Regions from separate parts of the Klebsiella sp. B345 genome, predicted to be linked through region 1. Evidence: predicted binding sites of a transcription regulator. Region 1 holds the regulator's gene; each other region holds the start of a gene.
The links. The regulator CRP, encoded in region 1, controls carbon source genes, mostly activating them, when cyclic AMP is high. The targets are predictions, from matches to a motif close to ATGTGANNNNNNTCACAT.

Region 1 (3,149 bases):
CAGCGGGTCCCCACCGTCGATACCTCGAACCCGTTTGCGGCTAAAGGCATCCCCTCACTGGATGAGAGCTTTGTGGTGATCCACTTCCGTAATCTGCAGGATATCGATTTCCCGTGGCTGCTCGCGATGCTGCAGGGGTCGTTTATCTCGCATATCAATACGCTGGTGGTTCCGGGGGGCAAAATGGGCCTGGCGATGGAGTTGATCATGACGCCGCTGGTAGAGCGCCTGATGGAAGGCAGAAAGATCGACTAGCCATAAAAAACCCCGGACGCATTACGACCGGGGTTGTTCTCTGCTACCTGGCACTATCCTGCCGTCAGTTAGCCTTCAATGACTTCATAGGTGTGGGTGATGTTCACTGCTTTTTGCAGCATCAGCGCCACCGAGCAATATTTCTCTGCCGACAGATCCACCGCACGCGATACCGCCGCATCCTTCAGCTCTTTGCCGGTCACAATGAAATGCATGTTGATATTGGTAAACAGGCGCGGCGCCTCTTCCCGGCGTTCAGAGGTCAGCTTCACCTCACAGTTGGTCACGTCGTGACGCCCTTTCTGCAAAATAGACACAACATCAATTGCGCTGCATCCGCCCGCCGCCATCAACACCATTTCCATCGGGCTTGGCGCTTTATCTCCGGAGTTGCCGTCCATCAGAATCTGGTGACCTGATGCGGACTCTCCGATGAAGGTTAACCCTTCAACCCATTTCACACGAGCTTGCATAAAATTTAACTCCGAGGTTGCAATTTTCCTGACAGATTACGCGCACATAACAATTCTCGCAACGGAAGGCGACCTACATCATGCTGAAGCGAGACACCAGGAGACATGCGGCAAAAGCTATGCTAAAACAGTCGGGATGCTACAGTATTACATTGATGTATTGCATGTATGCAGAGGAGTTCACATTACAGGCTGAAGAAAAATCACCAGCCATTTCCCAGGCATAGGGAAACAATACGATTGCATGCCCGGATGCCGTGTAGTGTCGGCACCCGGAGATAGCTTATAACAGAGGATAACCGCGCATGGTGCTTGGCAAACCGCAAACAGACCCTACCCTCGAATGGTTCTTGTCTCATTGCCATATTCATAAGTACCCATCGAAAAGCACGCTGATCCACCAGGGTGAAAAAGCAGAAACGTTGTACTACATCGTCAAAGGCTCTGTGGCTGTGCTCATCAAGGATGAAGAAGGTAAAGAGATGATCCTCTCTTACCTCAACCAGGGCGATTTCATCGGTGAATTAGGCTTGTTTGAAGAAGGCCAGGAGCGTAGCGCCTGGGTACGTGCAAAAACCGCATGTGAAGTGGCCGAAATCTCTTACAAAAAATTCCGTCAGCTGATCCAGGTTAACCCGGATATTCTGATGCGCTTGTCGTCGCAGATGGCTCGTCGTCTGCAGGTCACCTCTGAAAAAGTGGGTAACCTTGCCTTCCTCGACGTCACCGGTCGTATCGCTCAGACGCTGCTGAATCTGGCTAAACAGCCGGACGCCATGACCCACCCTGATGGTATGCAAATTAAAATTACCCGCCAGGAAATTGGTCAGATCGTCGGTTGTTCTCGCGAAACCGTCGGCCGTATTCTGAAGATGCTGGAAGATCAGAATCTGATCTCCGCACACGGTAAAACTATCGTCGTTTACGGTACCCGTTAAGTCGTTAAAACGGCGTGTTGCCCCCGCAATACGCCGTTTTTGTCTCCTCCTGATGTGGCGCAGGCTGATTTACCATCCAGAAGTCAACTATGCACTGCGGCAAACGCTGGTGTTGTGTTTGCCTGTCGCGGTCGGTCTTCTCCTCGGTCACCTGCAACAGGGTCTGCTGTTTTCCTTAGTACCTGCCTGCTGTAACGTCGCCGGTCTGGACACCCCGCACAAACGCTTTTTTAAACGCCTGATCGTGGGCGGTTCACTGTTTGCCGGCTGTAGCCTGGTGGTTCAGCTGCTGCTGCAACAGGAAATCCCGCTGCCCTTAATTCTTAGCGGCCTGGCGCTGCTGCTTGGCGTGACGGCAGAGATTAGCTCGCTCCATGCCAGACTTCTCCCGGCCTCACTGATTGCAGCCATCTTTACCCTGAGCCTTGCCGGGAACATGCCCATCTGGGAGCCGCTGTTGATCTACGCACTCGGCACCTTGTGGTACGGACTGTTTAACTGGTTCTGGTTCTGGCTATGGCGCGAACAACCGCTGCGTGAATCCTTGAGCCTGCTCTACCGGGAGCTGGCTAACTACTGCGAAGCGAAATACAGCCTACTGACTCAGCATATTGACCCGGCGACCTCGCTCCCGCCGCTGCTCACACGCCAGCAAAAGGTGGTGGATCTGATCACCCAGTGCTACCAGCAGATGCATATGCTGGCGGCGAACCAGCGTAACGATCACAAGCGTCTGCTGCGGGCGTTTCAGGTGGCGCTGGATCTACAGGAACATATCTCCGTCAGCCTGCATCAGCCTGAGGAAGTTCAGAAACTGGTGGAGCGGAGCCACGCGGAGGCGGTGATCCGCTGGAACGCACAAACCGTTGCCGCCCGTCTACGGGTGCTGGCCGACGACATTCTGTACCACCGCTATCCGCAACGCTTTCATATGGATAAGCAGATTGGCGCGCTGGAGAAAATTGCCTGGCAGCACCCCGACAATCCCGTCGGGCAATTCTGTGCCTGGCACTTTAGCCGCATCGCCCGGGTGCTGCGTACCCAGCGCCCGCTGTATGCCCGCAACCTGATGGCAGATAAAGAACGCCGCCTGCCGCTGCTACCTGCGCTGAAGCACTATCTCTCATGGAAATCGCCGGCGCTGCGCAATGCCGCGCGTATCTGCGTGATGCTCACCGCCGCCAGCCTGATGGGCAGCGCCCTGCATCTTCCCAAGCCTTACTGGATCTTAATGACGGTGCTTTTCGTCACCCAAAACGGCTACGGCGCGACACGAGTGCGCATCGTCCATCGGGCGGCCGGCACCCTCGCAGGCCTCGCCATTGCCGGACTGACGCTGCACTTTCACGTTCCAGAGGGGTATACGCTTACCGCGTTGCTGATCATTACGCTGCTGAGCTACCTGATTATTCGTAAGCATTACGGCTGGGCGATGGTCGGCTTTACCGTGACGGCGGTCTATACCCTGCAACTTCTGACACTT
Region 2 (3,149 bases), 610 kb from region 1:
AAAATGCGGAAATGTACATCCACAATTGGAAAACGCTTTCCATTATTGTCGGTCTGGTTCACAGATTTGAGAATGGCTCAGATATAATTGCGACTTACATCACACAATGAAATATTCAAGCGCCCGCATAACGCGGGCGGAATAGCGGCCAGGGGAAGGGCAAAAAACTAGCGTTCGGCGTCGGCAAGCTGGCGTTCGTAGACCTTAAAGAACGGCCGGTACAGCATCCAGGCGTTGAAGATGGCGAACAGCGTCATGCATAGGTTTTTCCAGCTCCCGTTCGCAGACCACGCCGCGCCGAGCGGTGACGGCATCGACCACGGCAGCATCGCCACCGCCCGGTCCAGAATGCCAATCTGCGTCAAATACCATGCGATACAGGCATTTATTAGCGGGACAAAGATAAATGGCAGCAGGAAAACCGGGTTCATAATGATAGGAAAACCAAACAATATCGGCTCGTTGATATTAAACAACGAGGGAATAAGGCCAATTTTACCGACGCTTTTCAGCTGCCGAGATCGGCTTCGCATCGCCATAAAGACCAGCGGCAGCGTCGAGCCAATGCCGCCAATCAGCAGGTAGAAATCCCAGAATCCCTGCAGATAAATATGCGGTAATGCCGTCGCCCCTTCCGCTAGCGCCTGCTGGTTTTCAAAGAGATAGGTCATCCAGAACGGGTTCATTATGCCGGTAATGATCAGCGCGCCATGGATGCCAACAAACCACAGTAAGTTACAGATAAACAAAGAGATAAGCACCGCAGTCAGGGTGTCCGATGCGACCACCAGCGGCCTGACCGCTTCGCTGATCAGCTCTGGTAAAATCCGCCCGGTGGCCTGCTGCATCAGCGCGTTGACCACGCTAATGGAAATCATCACAAACAGCAGCGGCACCAGCAACTGGAACCCGTTACGGGTCATCAGCGGCACCTCTTCAGGCAGGCGAATGCACCAGCCTCTCTTATAAAAAAAACGAATTATTTCAATTGAGTATGTACTGGATATCAGCGCGGTAAAAATCCCCATGCCGCCGAGGAAAATATTGGTTACGCCATTATCACGAAAGCCAATAAACAGCAGGAACGACAGGCAGCCGGTCAATCCGCAAAGCCTTTCCGGCAGGCGGTACTGCTTCGCCAGACTGGCACTGGCGCCGAAGGCGACAATCAATGCCACCAGACCAATGGTTAATTCAAAGGTCGGCAACAGCATCGGACGCAGCCACAGGTAGAACTGCCCAAACGTCGTCGCACCATTAATGGAAACGGGCGGAAACAAAACGGGCACCAGCAAACTCCCCACAATCACGAACGGCATCGCTAGCGCAAAACTATCGCGCATCGCCGTAATGTGATTATTGCGCGTCAGAACGTTCGCCAGTGGCGCCAGGCGCTGTTCGATGATGTCCACGGCAACATTCATCAACGGATTGTTCATGGTTCTACCTTATCGAGTGGTTTTGTTGGCAGGATGATCGCGCACTACAACATAAAGTAAAAGCCTGCCTTAGGTGATCATCATCACAATTAATAAATCCACAAACGGAAAGCGCTTTCCGTAATGAGTCCACTGTGACTATAGTCCACACATCCAACTCACCAGGAACGGTTTATGAAAAAGATTATGTTGTGTTGTTCCGCAGGTATGTCCACCAGCCTGCTGATGAAAAAAATGATTGCTGAAGCAGAGCAGCGCGGTCTACCGGTTGAGATCAATGCCTTCGGCGTTGCCGAGTTTGATCAGCAGGTCCGGAACTATCAGGTCGTACTGCTCGGCCCACAGGTGAAATACATGCAGAAAGATCTGCAAAAACAGGCGGACAAATACGGGATCCGCGTGGAGCCCATCAACATGATGGATTACGGCATGCAGAAAGGCGGCGCCGTGCTGGATTTCGCGCTCTCCCTGATTGATAACAAAAACTAAGGAAAGATCATGAGCTCTCTGTACGCTAAATTGATCACCGTTATTGAACAAAAAATTACCCCGATGGCCGGGGCAATCGGGCAGCAAAAGTATGTCACCTCGATCCGCGATGGTTTCATCACGGCGCTGCCCTTTATGATCGTCGGATCTTTTCTGCTGGTATTTATCTTTCCGCCCTTCTCACCGGATACCAGTTGGGGATTTGCCCGGGCGTGGCTGCAGTTCTCCCTCGATCATCGCGATGCCTTGATGCTGCCTTTTAACTTCAGCATGGGGGTGATGACCCTGTTTATCGCGGTCGGCATCGCTGCCAGCCTGGCAAAACACCACAACCTGGATTCACTCACCGCCGGCATGCTGTCGCTGATGTCCTTCCTGCTGGTGGCCGCCCCGCTGAAAGACGGGCAGATCTCCACTGCCTACTTCTCCGGACAGGGGATTTTTACCGCGATTCTGGTGGCGATTTACTCCACCGAACTGTACGCCTTCCTTAAGCGGCACAACATTACCATTCGCCTGCCGCCTGAAGTCCCGGCCGGCGTTGCGCGCTCGTTTGAAATTCTGATCCCAGTGCTGGCTATCGTCCTGACGCTACATCCGTTGAACCTGTTTATCGAAGCACAGCTGGGGATGATCATTCCGGAAGCGATCATGTCGCTGGTGAAACCGCTGGTCGCCGCCTCCGATACCTTACCCGCCATTCTGCTGTCGGTGCTGGTCTGCCAGGTGCTGTGGTTTGCCGGGATCCACGGGGCGCTGATCGTCACCGGGATCATGAACCCGTTCTGGATGGCGAACCTGTCGATTAACCAGGCTGCGATGGCGGCGGGCACAGCGATCCCACATATCTATGTGCAAGGTTTCTGGGACCACTATCTGCTGATCGGCGGCGTTGGCTCCACGCTGCCGCTGGCGCTGATGCTGCTGCGCAGCAAGGCGGTCCACCTGCGTACCATTGGACGCATGGGCGTCGTACCGGGCGTGTTCAACATCAACGAACCGATTCTGTTCGGCGCGCCGATCATTATGAACCCGCTGTTCTTCCTGCCATTCGTGCTGGTACCGATGGTGAACGCCACGCTGGCGTACTTTGCGCTGAAGCTGGACCTGGTAAGCCGCGTAGTGTCGATGACGCCGTGGACGACTCCGGCTCCTGTCGGTGCCTCATGGGCGGCAAACTGGAGCTTTAGCCCGGTGATCATGTGCCTGATTTGTATGGCG
Region 3 (3,149 bases), 1.4 Mb from region 1:
GTCAATAATGCTGGCGACGGAAAAGATAAATGCTGCCTCGATCAGCGTCAGGCCGCAGAACGTCGTATAGAAATACAATAGCCAGGCGCCGCTGATTGCCAGTGCGCCACTCCCCAGTAAGTTACCGCCGCCGTAGGCTAGCTGATGGCGTAACAAAATCGGTCTTCCCTGCAACGCTTGTGAGGTTGAAACCGTATCTCTTGCCATTAATATAAACTCCGTGTTTTAAATTTTTGAAACGCTGTTTTTATATTCTTATGGAGAATGTTAAAAAGTGATCGCCGTCACTAATTACCGCCTGCGATATTCGGCCAGGCCGTAATGAGATCTACTTAAAAGTTTTTAATGCTTTTCTGGAATAAAAACGGCGCCGAAGCGCCGAAAATGATGTTTCAGAGAAACAGAGACAGGAAGCGTGAGTGCATGGCGGTTAGCTGCAGCGCTGTGGTGTGACCAGCGAAACCGTTCCCTCAGGAATCCCTTTCGCTGAGGGAACGGTTAATGTGGTGCCCGCCACTACGGACTTAGTTCGGGCGAGGCGTGACCAGGCTTAGCATCTGGCGATCGGTCTGTTGCATACACAGGCCGGCTTTATCAGCATGACGGACTTTTTCCAGCACGCTTTGCAGCAGGATGCCATCCTGGCGCTGTTCTTTCTCTAACTGAGTCAGGAAACGCCAGGTGGTGTCATCGCTGTGGGCTTTGGCCTCTTCGGCTAGCCCGGAGAGCATGTTGCTACGCTGTTGGTGATCGGCAAGCGTAGCGGTAAAAAGCTCTTCGAGAGAATCGCAGTCATGACGATAGCAGCTTTTGCTTTTGACAATCGGCCAGCTGCCGCCAGTTTTCATAAAATCGAATACGCGCATCATCTGCGTTACTCGGGACTGCGCCCGGGAGCGTAAAAAGGTGGCGGTGCCGCTCAGACGCTGCTGTTCACACCATTCACTGAGATGCAGGTATAAATTTGACGCGTGGAACTCAAGGTTCATCTGATGATTGAGTTTTTGAGCCATTCCAGGAACAACCATAAAAATATCCTTATTTAAGCTGGAGGTATCATTCGCACGTCGAGAGCCCTCATCCGTAAGCATCCGCATGCAAGACTCATTGCGTGCCACATTATTAGCAAAAAAATCAATTTGCATTTCCCTGTGCTGTCGATAATTTATTTCCGACTACCGACAAATATAGAATACGCGTAAGAATGCGTTAAGAAAACTCTCAAGCATCGGTATTTACGTTTCGTTACAACATCCCTGCTAAGTGTATTGTTATATGATTTAATCTCATTTTTTATGTTTTCATTTTATTGATTTTATTGCTGTTTTAATTTTTAGGAAAAAGGATGAGTGCTACGATATTTATATTAAATAAGAGTTTAACCTGACGTTAATAATTCGGTCATAACGAATAAATATTGCGAAAAAAATGTCAAAATAAATGGCGCGGATGCGTTGCTGCGCCCCAGGACACCTGGCTGGCAACTTTTTCACGGCTGAAGGCGGCTTCTGGCCCCGCGAGGCCTGTCCGCAATGGCCTGGCAACGGTATGTGGGTCACAAGGATAACTCTGCTGTCAGCATGGACAAATTTGCTATTCATAACGTCAATTGTCTGACAATTGACGTTTTTTTTATGTCTTTTTTCGCTGAATCTATGCACGCAATTACTGTAATTCCGTGATGTGATAATGCTCTCGTATGGAGAATTGATTTCCGGTTATTACTTAATGAACAACGGCAGTATGGGTTGCGGTTTCGTCTAATGCCTTGTTTTACGTCCGATAAAATAATTAAGTCCGATACTTCCCTACAGAAAAGCGAAATAAAGCTGGAGTTTACCATGCACAAATTTACTAAAGCGCTGGCGGCGATCGGTCTCGCTGCGGTTATGTCACAATCAGCTATGGCTGAATCCCTTAAACTCGGTTTTCTGGTGAAACAACCGGAAGAACCCTGGTTTCAAACCGAATGGAAATTTGCCGATAAGGCCGGCAAAGATTTAGGGTTTGAAGTCATTAAAATTGCGGTGCCGGATGGCGAGAAAACCCTCAACGCTATCGATAGCCTGGCGGCCAGCGGCGCCAAAGGCTTTGTTATCTGTACGCCAGACCCAAAACTGGGGGCCGCTATTGTGGCGAAAGCGCGCGGTTACGATATGAAAGTCATCACCGTCGATGACCAGTTTGTCAATGCCAAAGGCAAGCCGATGGACAGCGTACCGCTGGTGATGATGGCCGCCAGTGAAATCGGCGCGCGTCAGGGCCAGGAACTGTACAAAGAGATGCAAAAACGCGGCTGGGACGTCAAGGAAACCGGCGTGATGGCCATTACCGCCGATGAGCTCGATACCGCCCGCCGTCGTACTACCGGCTCGATGGATGCTCTGAAAGCAGCCGGCTTCCCGGAAAAACAGATCTACCGCGTGCCGACCAAATCTAACGATATCCCAGGCGCTTTCGATGCCGGCAACTCAATGCTGGTTCAGCATCCGCAGGTGAAACACTGGCTGATCGTGGGTATGAATGACAACACCGTGCTTGGCGGCGTGCGCGCAACTGAAGGGCAGGGCTTTAAAGCTGCAGACGTGATTGGCATCGGTATTAATGGTGTCGATGCGGTGAACGAATTGTCGAAAGCCCAGGCGACCGGATTCTACGGCTCTCTGCTGCCGAGCCCGGATATCCACGGCTATAAAACCAGTGAGATGCTCTATAACTGGGTGACCAAAGGTGCAGAACCGCCAAAATTCACCGCGGTTACCGATGTGGTGCTGATCACTCGCGACAATTTCAAAGAAGAGCTGGCGAAGAAAGGGCTGTAAGGCCTGGCTTACCACGCCTCCTGCTCCTGCGGGAGGCTGAGTCCAGAAGAGCGGAGTCGTTATGCAACAGTCTACCCCTTATCTCTCATTTCGCGGTATCACCATGACTTTCCCCGGCGTTAAAGCGCTGTCTGATATTAGCTTTGACTGCTATAGCGGACAGATACACGCATTGATGGGAGAAAACGGCGCCGGGAAATCCACGCTGCTGAAAATCCTCAGCGGCAACTATATTCCGACCTCAGGCGATCTGCAGATTAGTGGACAGCCCCGGGTCTTTACCAACACCACCGAAGCGCTCAATGCCGGCGTGGCGATTATTTATCA
Region 4 (3,149 bases), 1.7 Mb from region 1:
GAACCAGAAGACAGAACAAGAAGACAGAAAACAGGCGGCGTGAGCCGCCCGTATCGGATTACGGATTGAGCTGATGAGCAAGTGCGCGCAGTTGTTCGGCAATAGCCTGCAGGTTTTTCCCCTGCTCGGTTTTCGGCCCGGTAGAGTGACGCACCACCAGTCTGGCAGGCAAAATCGACGAGGTATGCGATGTATCGCTATCCCCGCTATCGAGAAGGCGGCGCACGGCCTCTTTGCCTTGCAAATCGAGGTCCAGGGAAACCGTCGTCAGCGCCGGATAGAAGAAGGAGCTTTCGTAGGTATCATCATAGCCAATCACCGATTTTTCACCTGGAATCGGTACCTGATGCTGATGGAACGCGCTCAGCACACCCAGCGCCATCTGGTCATTTCCTACCAGTACTGCCGAGAATTTCGGCGTCTCACGCAGCATCTGCAACGCCCCGGCATAGCCGCTCTGCGCATCCCAGTTACCGCGAATCACCGTGACCGGCTGCAAACCATATCCTTCCAGGGTCTCCATCCAGCTTTTCAGGCGCAGCGTTGCGGATACCGAGCTCTCCGGGCCTGCCAGCAACGCAATATCCCGGTGACCCATCTCAAACAGATATTTGACGCTCGCACGGGTGCCATCAGCCGGGTTAAACGAAACGTTAAACACCGAACTGTAGGGGTCGACATCGAGGAAAAGACAGACGATGTCATCGTTGTCAGCCGCTATTTTCTGGGCCTCTTCGGTCTCCAGAGGCACGTTGATAATGACCTTATCAACCAGCTGAGACTTCAGCTCATTGATGGATTCCTGGATACTTTGATTGACGCTCTCATCAATCATCGAAATCAGCACCTGGTAACCTTCGACATTCGCATAGCGTTTTACCGCCGCGGCGACCTGTGAAGGGGCGTGCAGGGAGAGTGAAATCGTCACCAGCCCTACCGTTCGACTCTGCTTACCCACCAGCTGTTGTGCGAGGCGGTTCGGGACATACCGCAGCAACTCAATGGATTTCTCCACCTTGTGCCGTGTGGCTTCAGATACATTGGCAGATTTATTCAGCACCCTGGACACGGTCTGATAAGAGACGCCCGCATGACGAGCGACGTCTTCTAAAGTTGCGCTTTTAGACTTCATGGTCCGGTTCCTTATGTTGTTATCCCTGGATTGTAACAGGGGCCATTTGAAAAAACGCTCTTCTCAACATTCCATTGCGATAATTAGACGCAAAAAGTATTACGCTCACAATACAGTAAATTGTGAATACTCTCACCAACCGTAACAATTTACGCCATTTTATTTGCAGTTTATCACACAATCGCGATCGTTCATTTGCCTTGATTTACATTTAGGCATTTCATGACAGCGTTAATGTGAACGTAATACAAAACAATAAGAGGATTGACATGAACACTACGCTGCGCGCCCTTTCTGTTGCGTTAGCTGCTGCACTGGTTTCTCCCTCCGTGCTGGCCGCTTCCGCCTCTGTTCCTGGCATTGATTTTCATGGTTATCTGCGAGCCGGAGTTGGGGTCTCCGGTGACGGTAGCCAGGCCGAATGGCAAAAGAATAAAATTGGCCGTCTGGGTAACGAATCCGATACCTATGGCGAGCTGGAGTTGGGTTCAGAGGTGTACAAAAAGGACGATGTCAGCTTCTATCTCGACAGTATGGTTAGCATGGTTTCTGACGGGTCTAACGATAACGAATCGACCCTCAATGACGACGCGGAATTTGGCCTGCGTCAGTTAAACCTGCAGATCAAAGGCCTGATCCCTGGCGATCCTAATGCGGTCATCTGGGGCGGTAAACGCTACTATCAACGTCACGATCTGCACATCATTGATACCAAATACTGGAACATCTCCGGCTCCGGTGCCGGTATCGAAAACTACACCGTAGGCCCGGGTGCCGTTTCTCTGGCCTGGATCCGCGGTGACGCCAACGATGTCGATTATCGCGTCGACGGCGACAACGACGTCAATATTAACTATATCGATCTGCGCTATGCAGGCTGGAAACCGTGGTCCGGTTCATGGACGGAGTTCGGTATCGACTACGCTATGCCTAACACTACCAAGAAGCAGGATAGCTACGGTGGGCTGTATGACGCTGATAACGGCGTGATGCTGACCGGTGAAATCAGCCAGGATATGCTGGGCGGCTACAACAAACTGGTGCTGCAGTACGCGAACAAAGGTCTGGCACAGAATATGGTCTCCCAGGGCGGCGGTTGGTATGACATGTGGAACGAGGTCAACGATGCTACCGGCTATCGCGTCATCAACACCGGCCTGATCCCAATCACCGAAAAATTCTCGATTAACCATGTGCTGACCTGGGGCTCTGCCGACGACATCACCGACTACACCGATAAAACGCGCTTATTCTCGCTCGTGGCGCGCGGCCAGTATCAGTTCACAGACTATGTGCGCCTGATTGGCGAAGTGGGTGGTTTCTACCAGAAAGACAGCTACAAGAACAATACCTCCTACAAACAAGCCGGCGAGAAATACACGATTGCGCTGGGCCTGGCCGATGGTCCGGACTTTATGTCACGCCCGGAATTACGTATTTTCGCCTCGTATCTTAATGATTCCGAGGACGGCAAACCGTTTGAGGATCAAACTGCTAACAATACGTGGAACTTCGGGGTCCAGGTCGAGGCCTGGTGGTAATCGTCATATTAATTTTTGTACCTGTATTATCTCCACTGTAAGGTCGTAATTACCCTCCGGTAATGATTATTGCCATTGCTATTGCCCGGGATAATGTAATTTGTAGCATGACGGGAATATTGCTTTTATTTTGGGATAACTCAGCGATTGAGTTATCCCTTTTTCTTTATTTACGGCTGGTAAAATGCTCATCCAGCAATTGACGCAGGGCATCCGATTGCTTGCCAAAAATAGCATGAACCTGTTGACCGAGGATAATAACCCCTAAGGCACCCTGCTGCTGTAAAGCCTGAGAGTCGACGGTCGCCAGGTTATTCACCGTGACCCGCAAACGGGTAATACAGGCATCGACATTCACGATATTCCCCTCTCCGCCGAAGGCCTGAATTAACCCCTGTATTTGCTGTTTCTCGGCGTCATTCAACGGCACCGGCTGACGAGGCGGAGAGAAGTAATGCAGAAAAGATTTTAAACTC

Region 2: ACMYSO_RS08845 (PTS sugar transporter subunit IIC) is a predicted target of CRP. The motif match lies at 1,511-1,528, and genes of this name have one in related genera.
Region 3: ACMYSO_RS05280 (arabinose ABC transporter substrate-binding protein) is a predicted target of CRP. The motif match lies at 1,682-1,699, and genes of this name have one in related genera.
Region 4: ACMYSO_RS19715 (maltoporin) is a predicted target of CRP. The motif match lies at 1,294-1,311, and genes of this name have one in related genera.

What each region holds. Positions count from the first base shown of each region.
Region 1 is NZ_CP180443.1:2,508,386-2,511,534, forward strand. Features, by position in the region: gene ACMYSO_RS11910 (phosphoribulokinase) at 1-255, shown strand, start outside; gene ACMYSO_RS11915 (OsmC family protein) at 324-728, opposite strand; gene crp (cAMP-activated global transcriptional regulator CRP) at 1,034-1,666, shown strand; gene ACMYSO_RS11925 (YccS/YhfK family putative transporter) at 1,719-3,149, shown strand, end outside.
Region 2 is NZ_CP180443.1:1,898,956-1,902,104, forward strand. Features, by position in the region: gene ACMYSO_RS08845 (PTS sugar transporter subunit IIC) at 168-1,439, opposite strand; gene ACMYSO_RS08850 (PTS sugar transporter subunit IIB) at 1,614-1,928, shown strand; gene ACMYSO_RS08855 (PTS sugar transporter subunit IIC) at 1,938-3,149, shown strand, end outside.
Region 3 is NZ_CP180443.1:1,126,253-1,129,401, reverse strand. Features, by position in the region: gene ACMYSO_RS05290 (MFS transporter) at 1-156, opposite strand, end outside; gene ACMYSO_RS05285 (non-heme ferritin-like protein) at 525-1,028, opposite strand; gene ACMYSO_RS05280 (arabinose ABC transporter substrate-binding protein) at 1,842-2,822, shown strand; gene araG (L-arabinose ABC transporter ATP-binding protein AraG) at 2,884-3,149, shown strand, end outside.
Region 4 is NZ_CP180443.1:4,199,030-4,202,178, reverse strand. Features, by position in the region: gene ACMYSO_RS19720 (LacI family DNA-binding transcriptional regulator) at 59-1,132, opposite strand; gene ACMYSO_RS19715 (maltoporin) at 1,402-2,673, shown strand; gene ACMYSO_RS19710 (glucose PTS transporter subunit EIIB) at 2,840-3,149, opposite strand, start outside.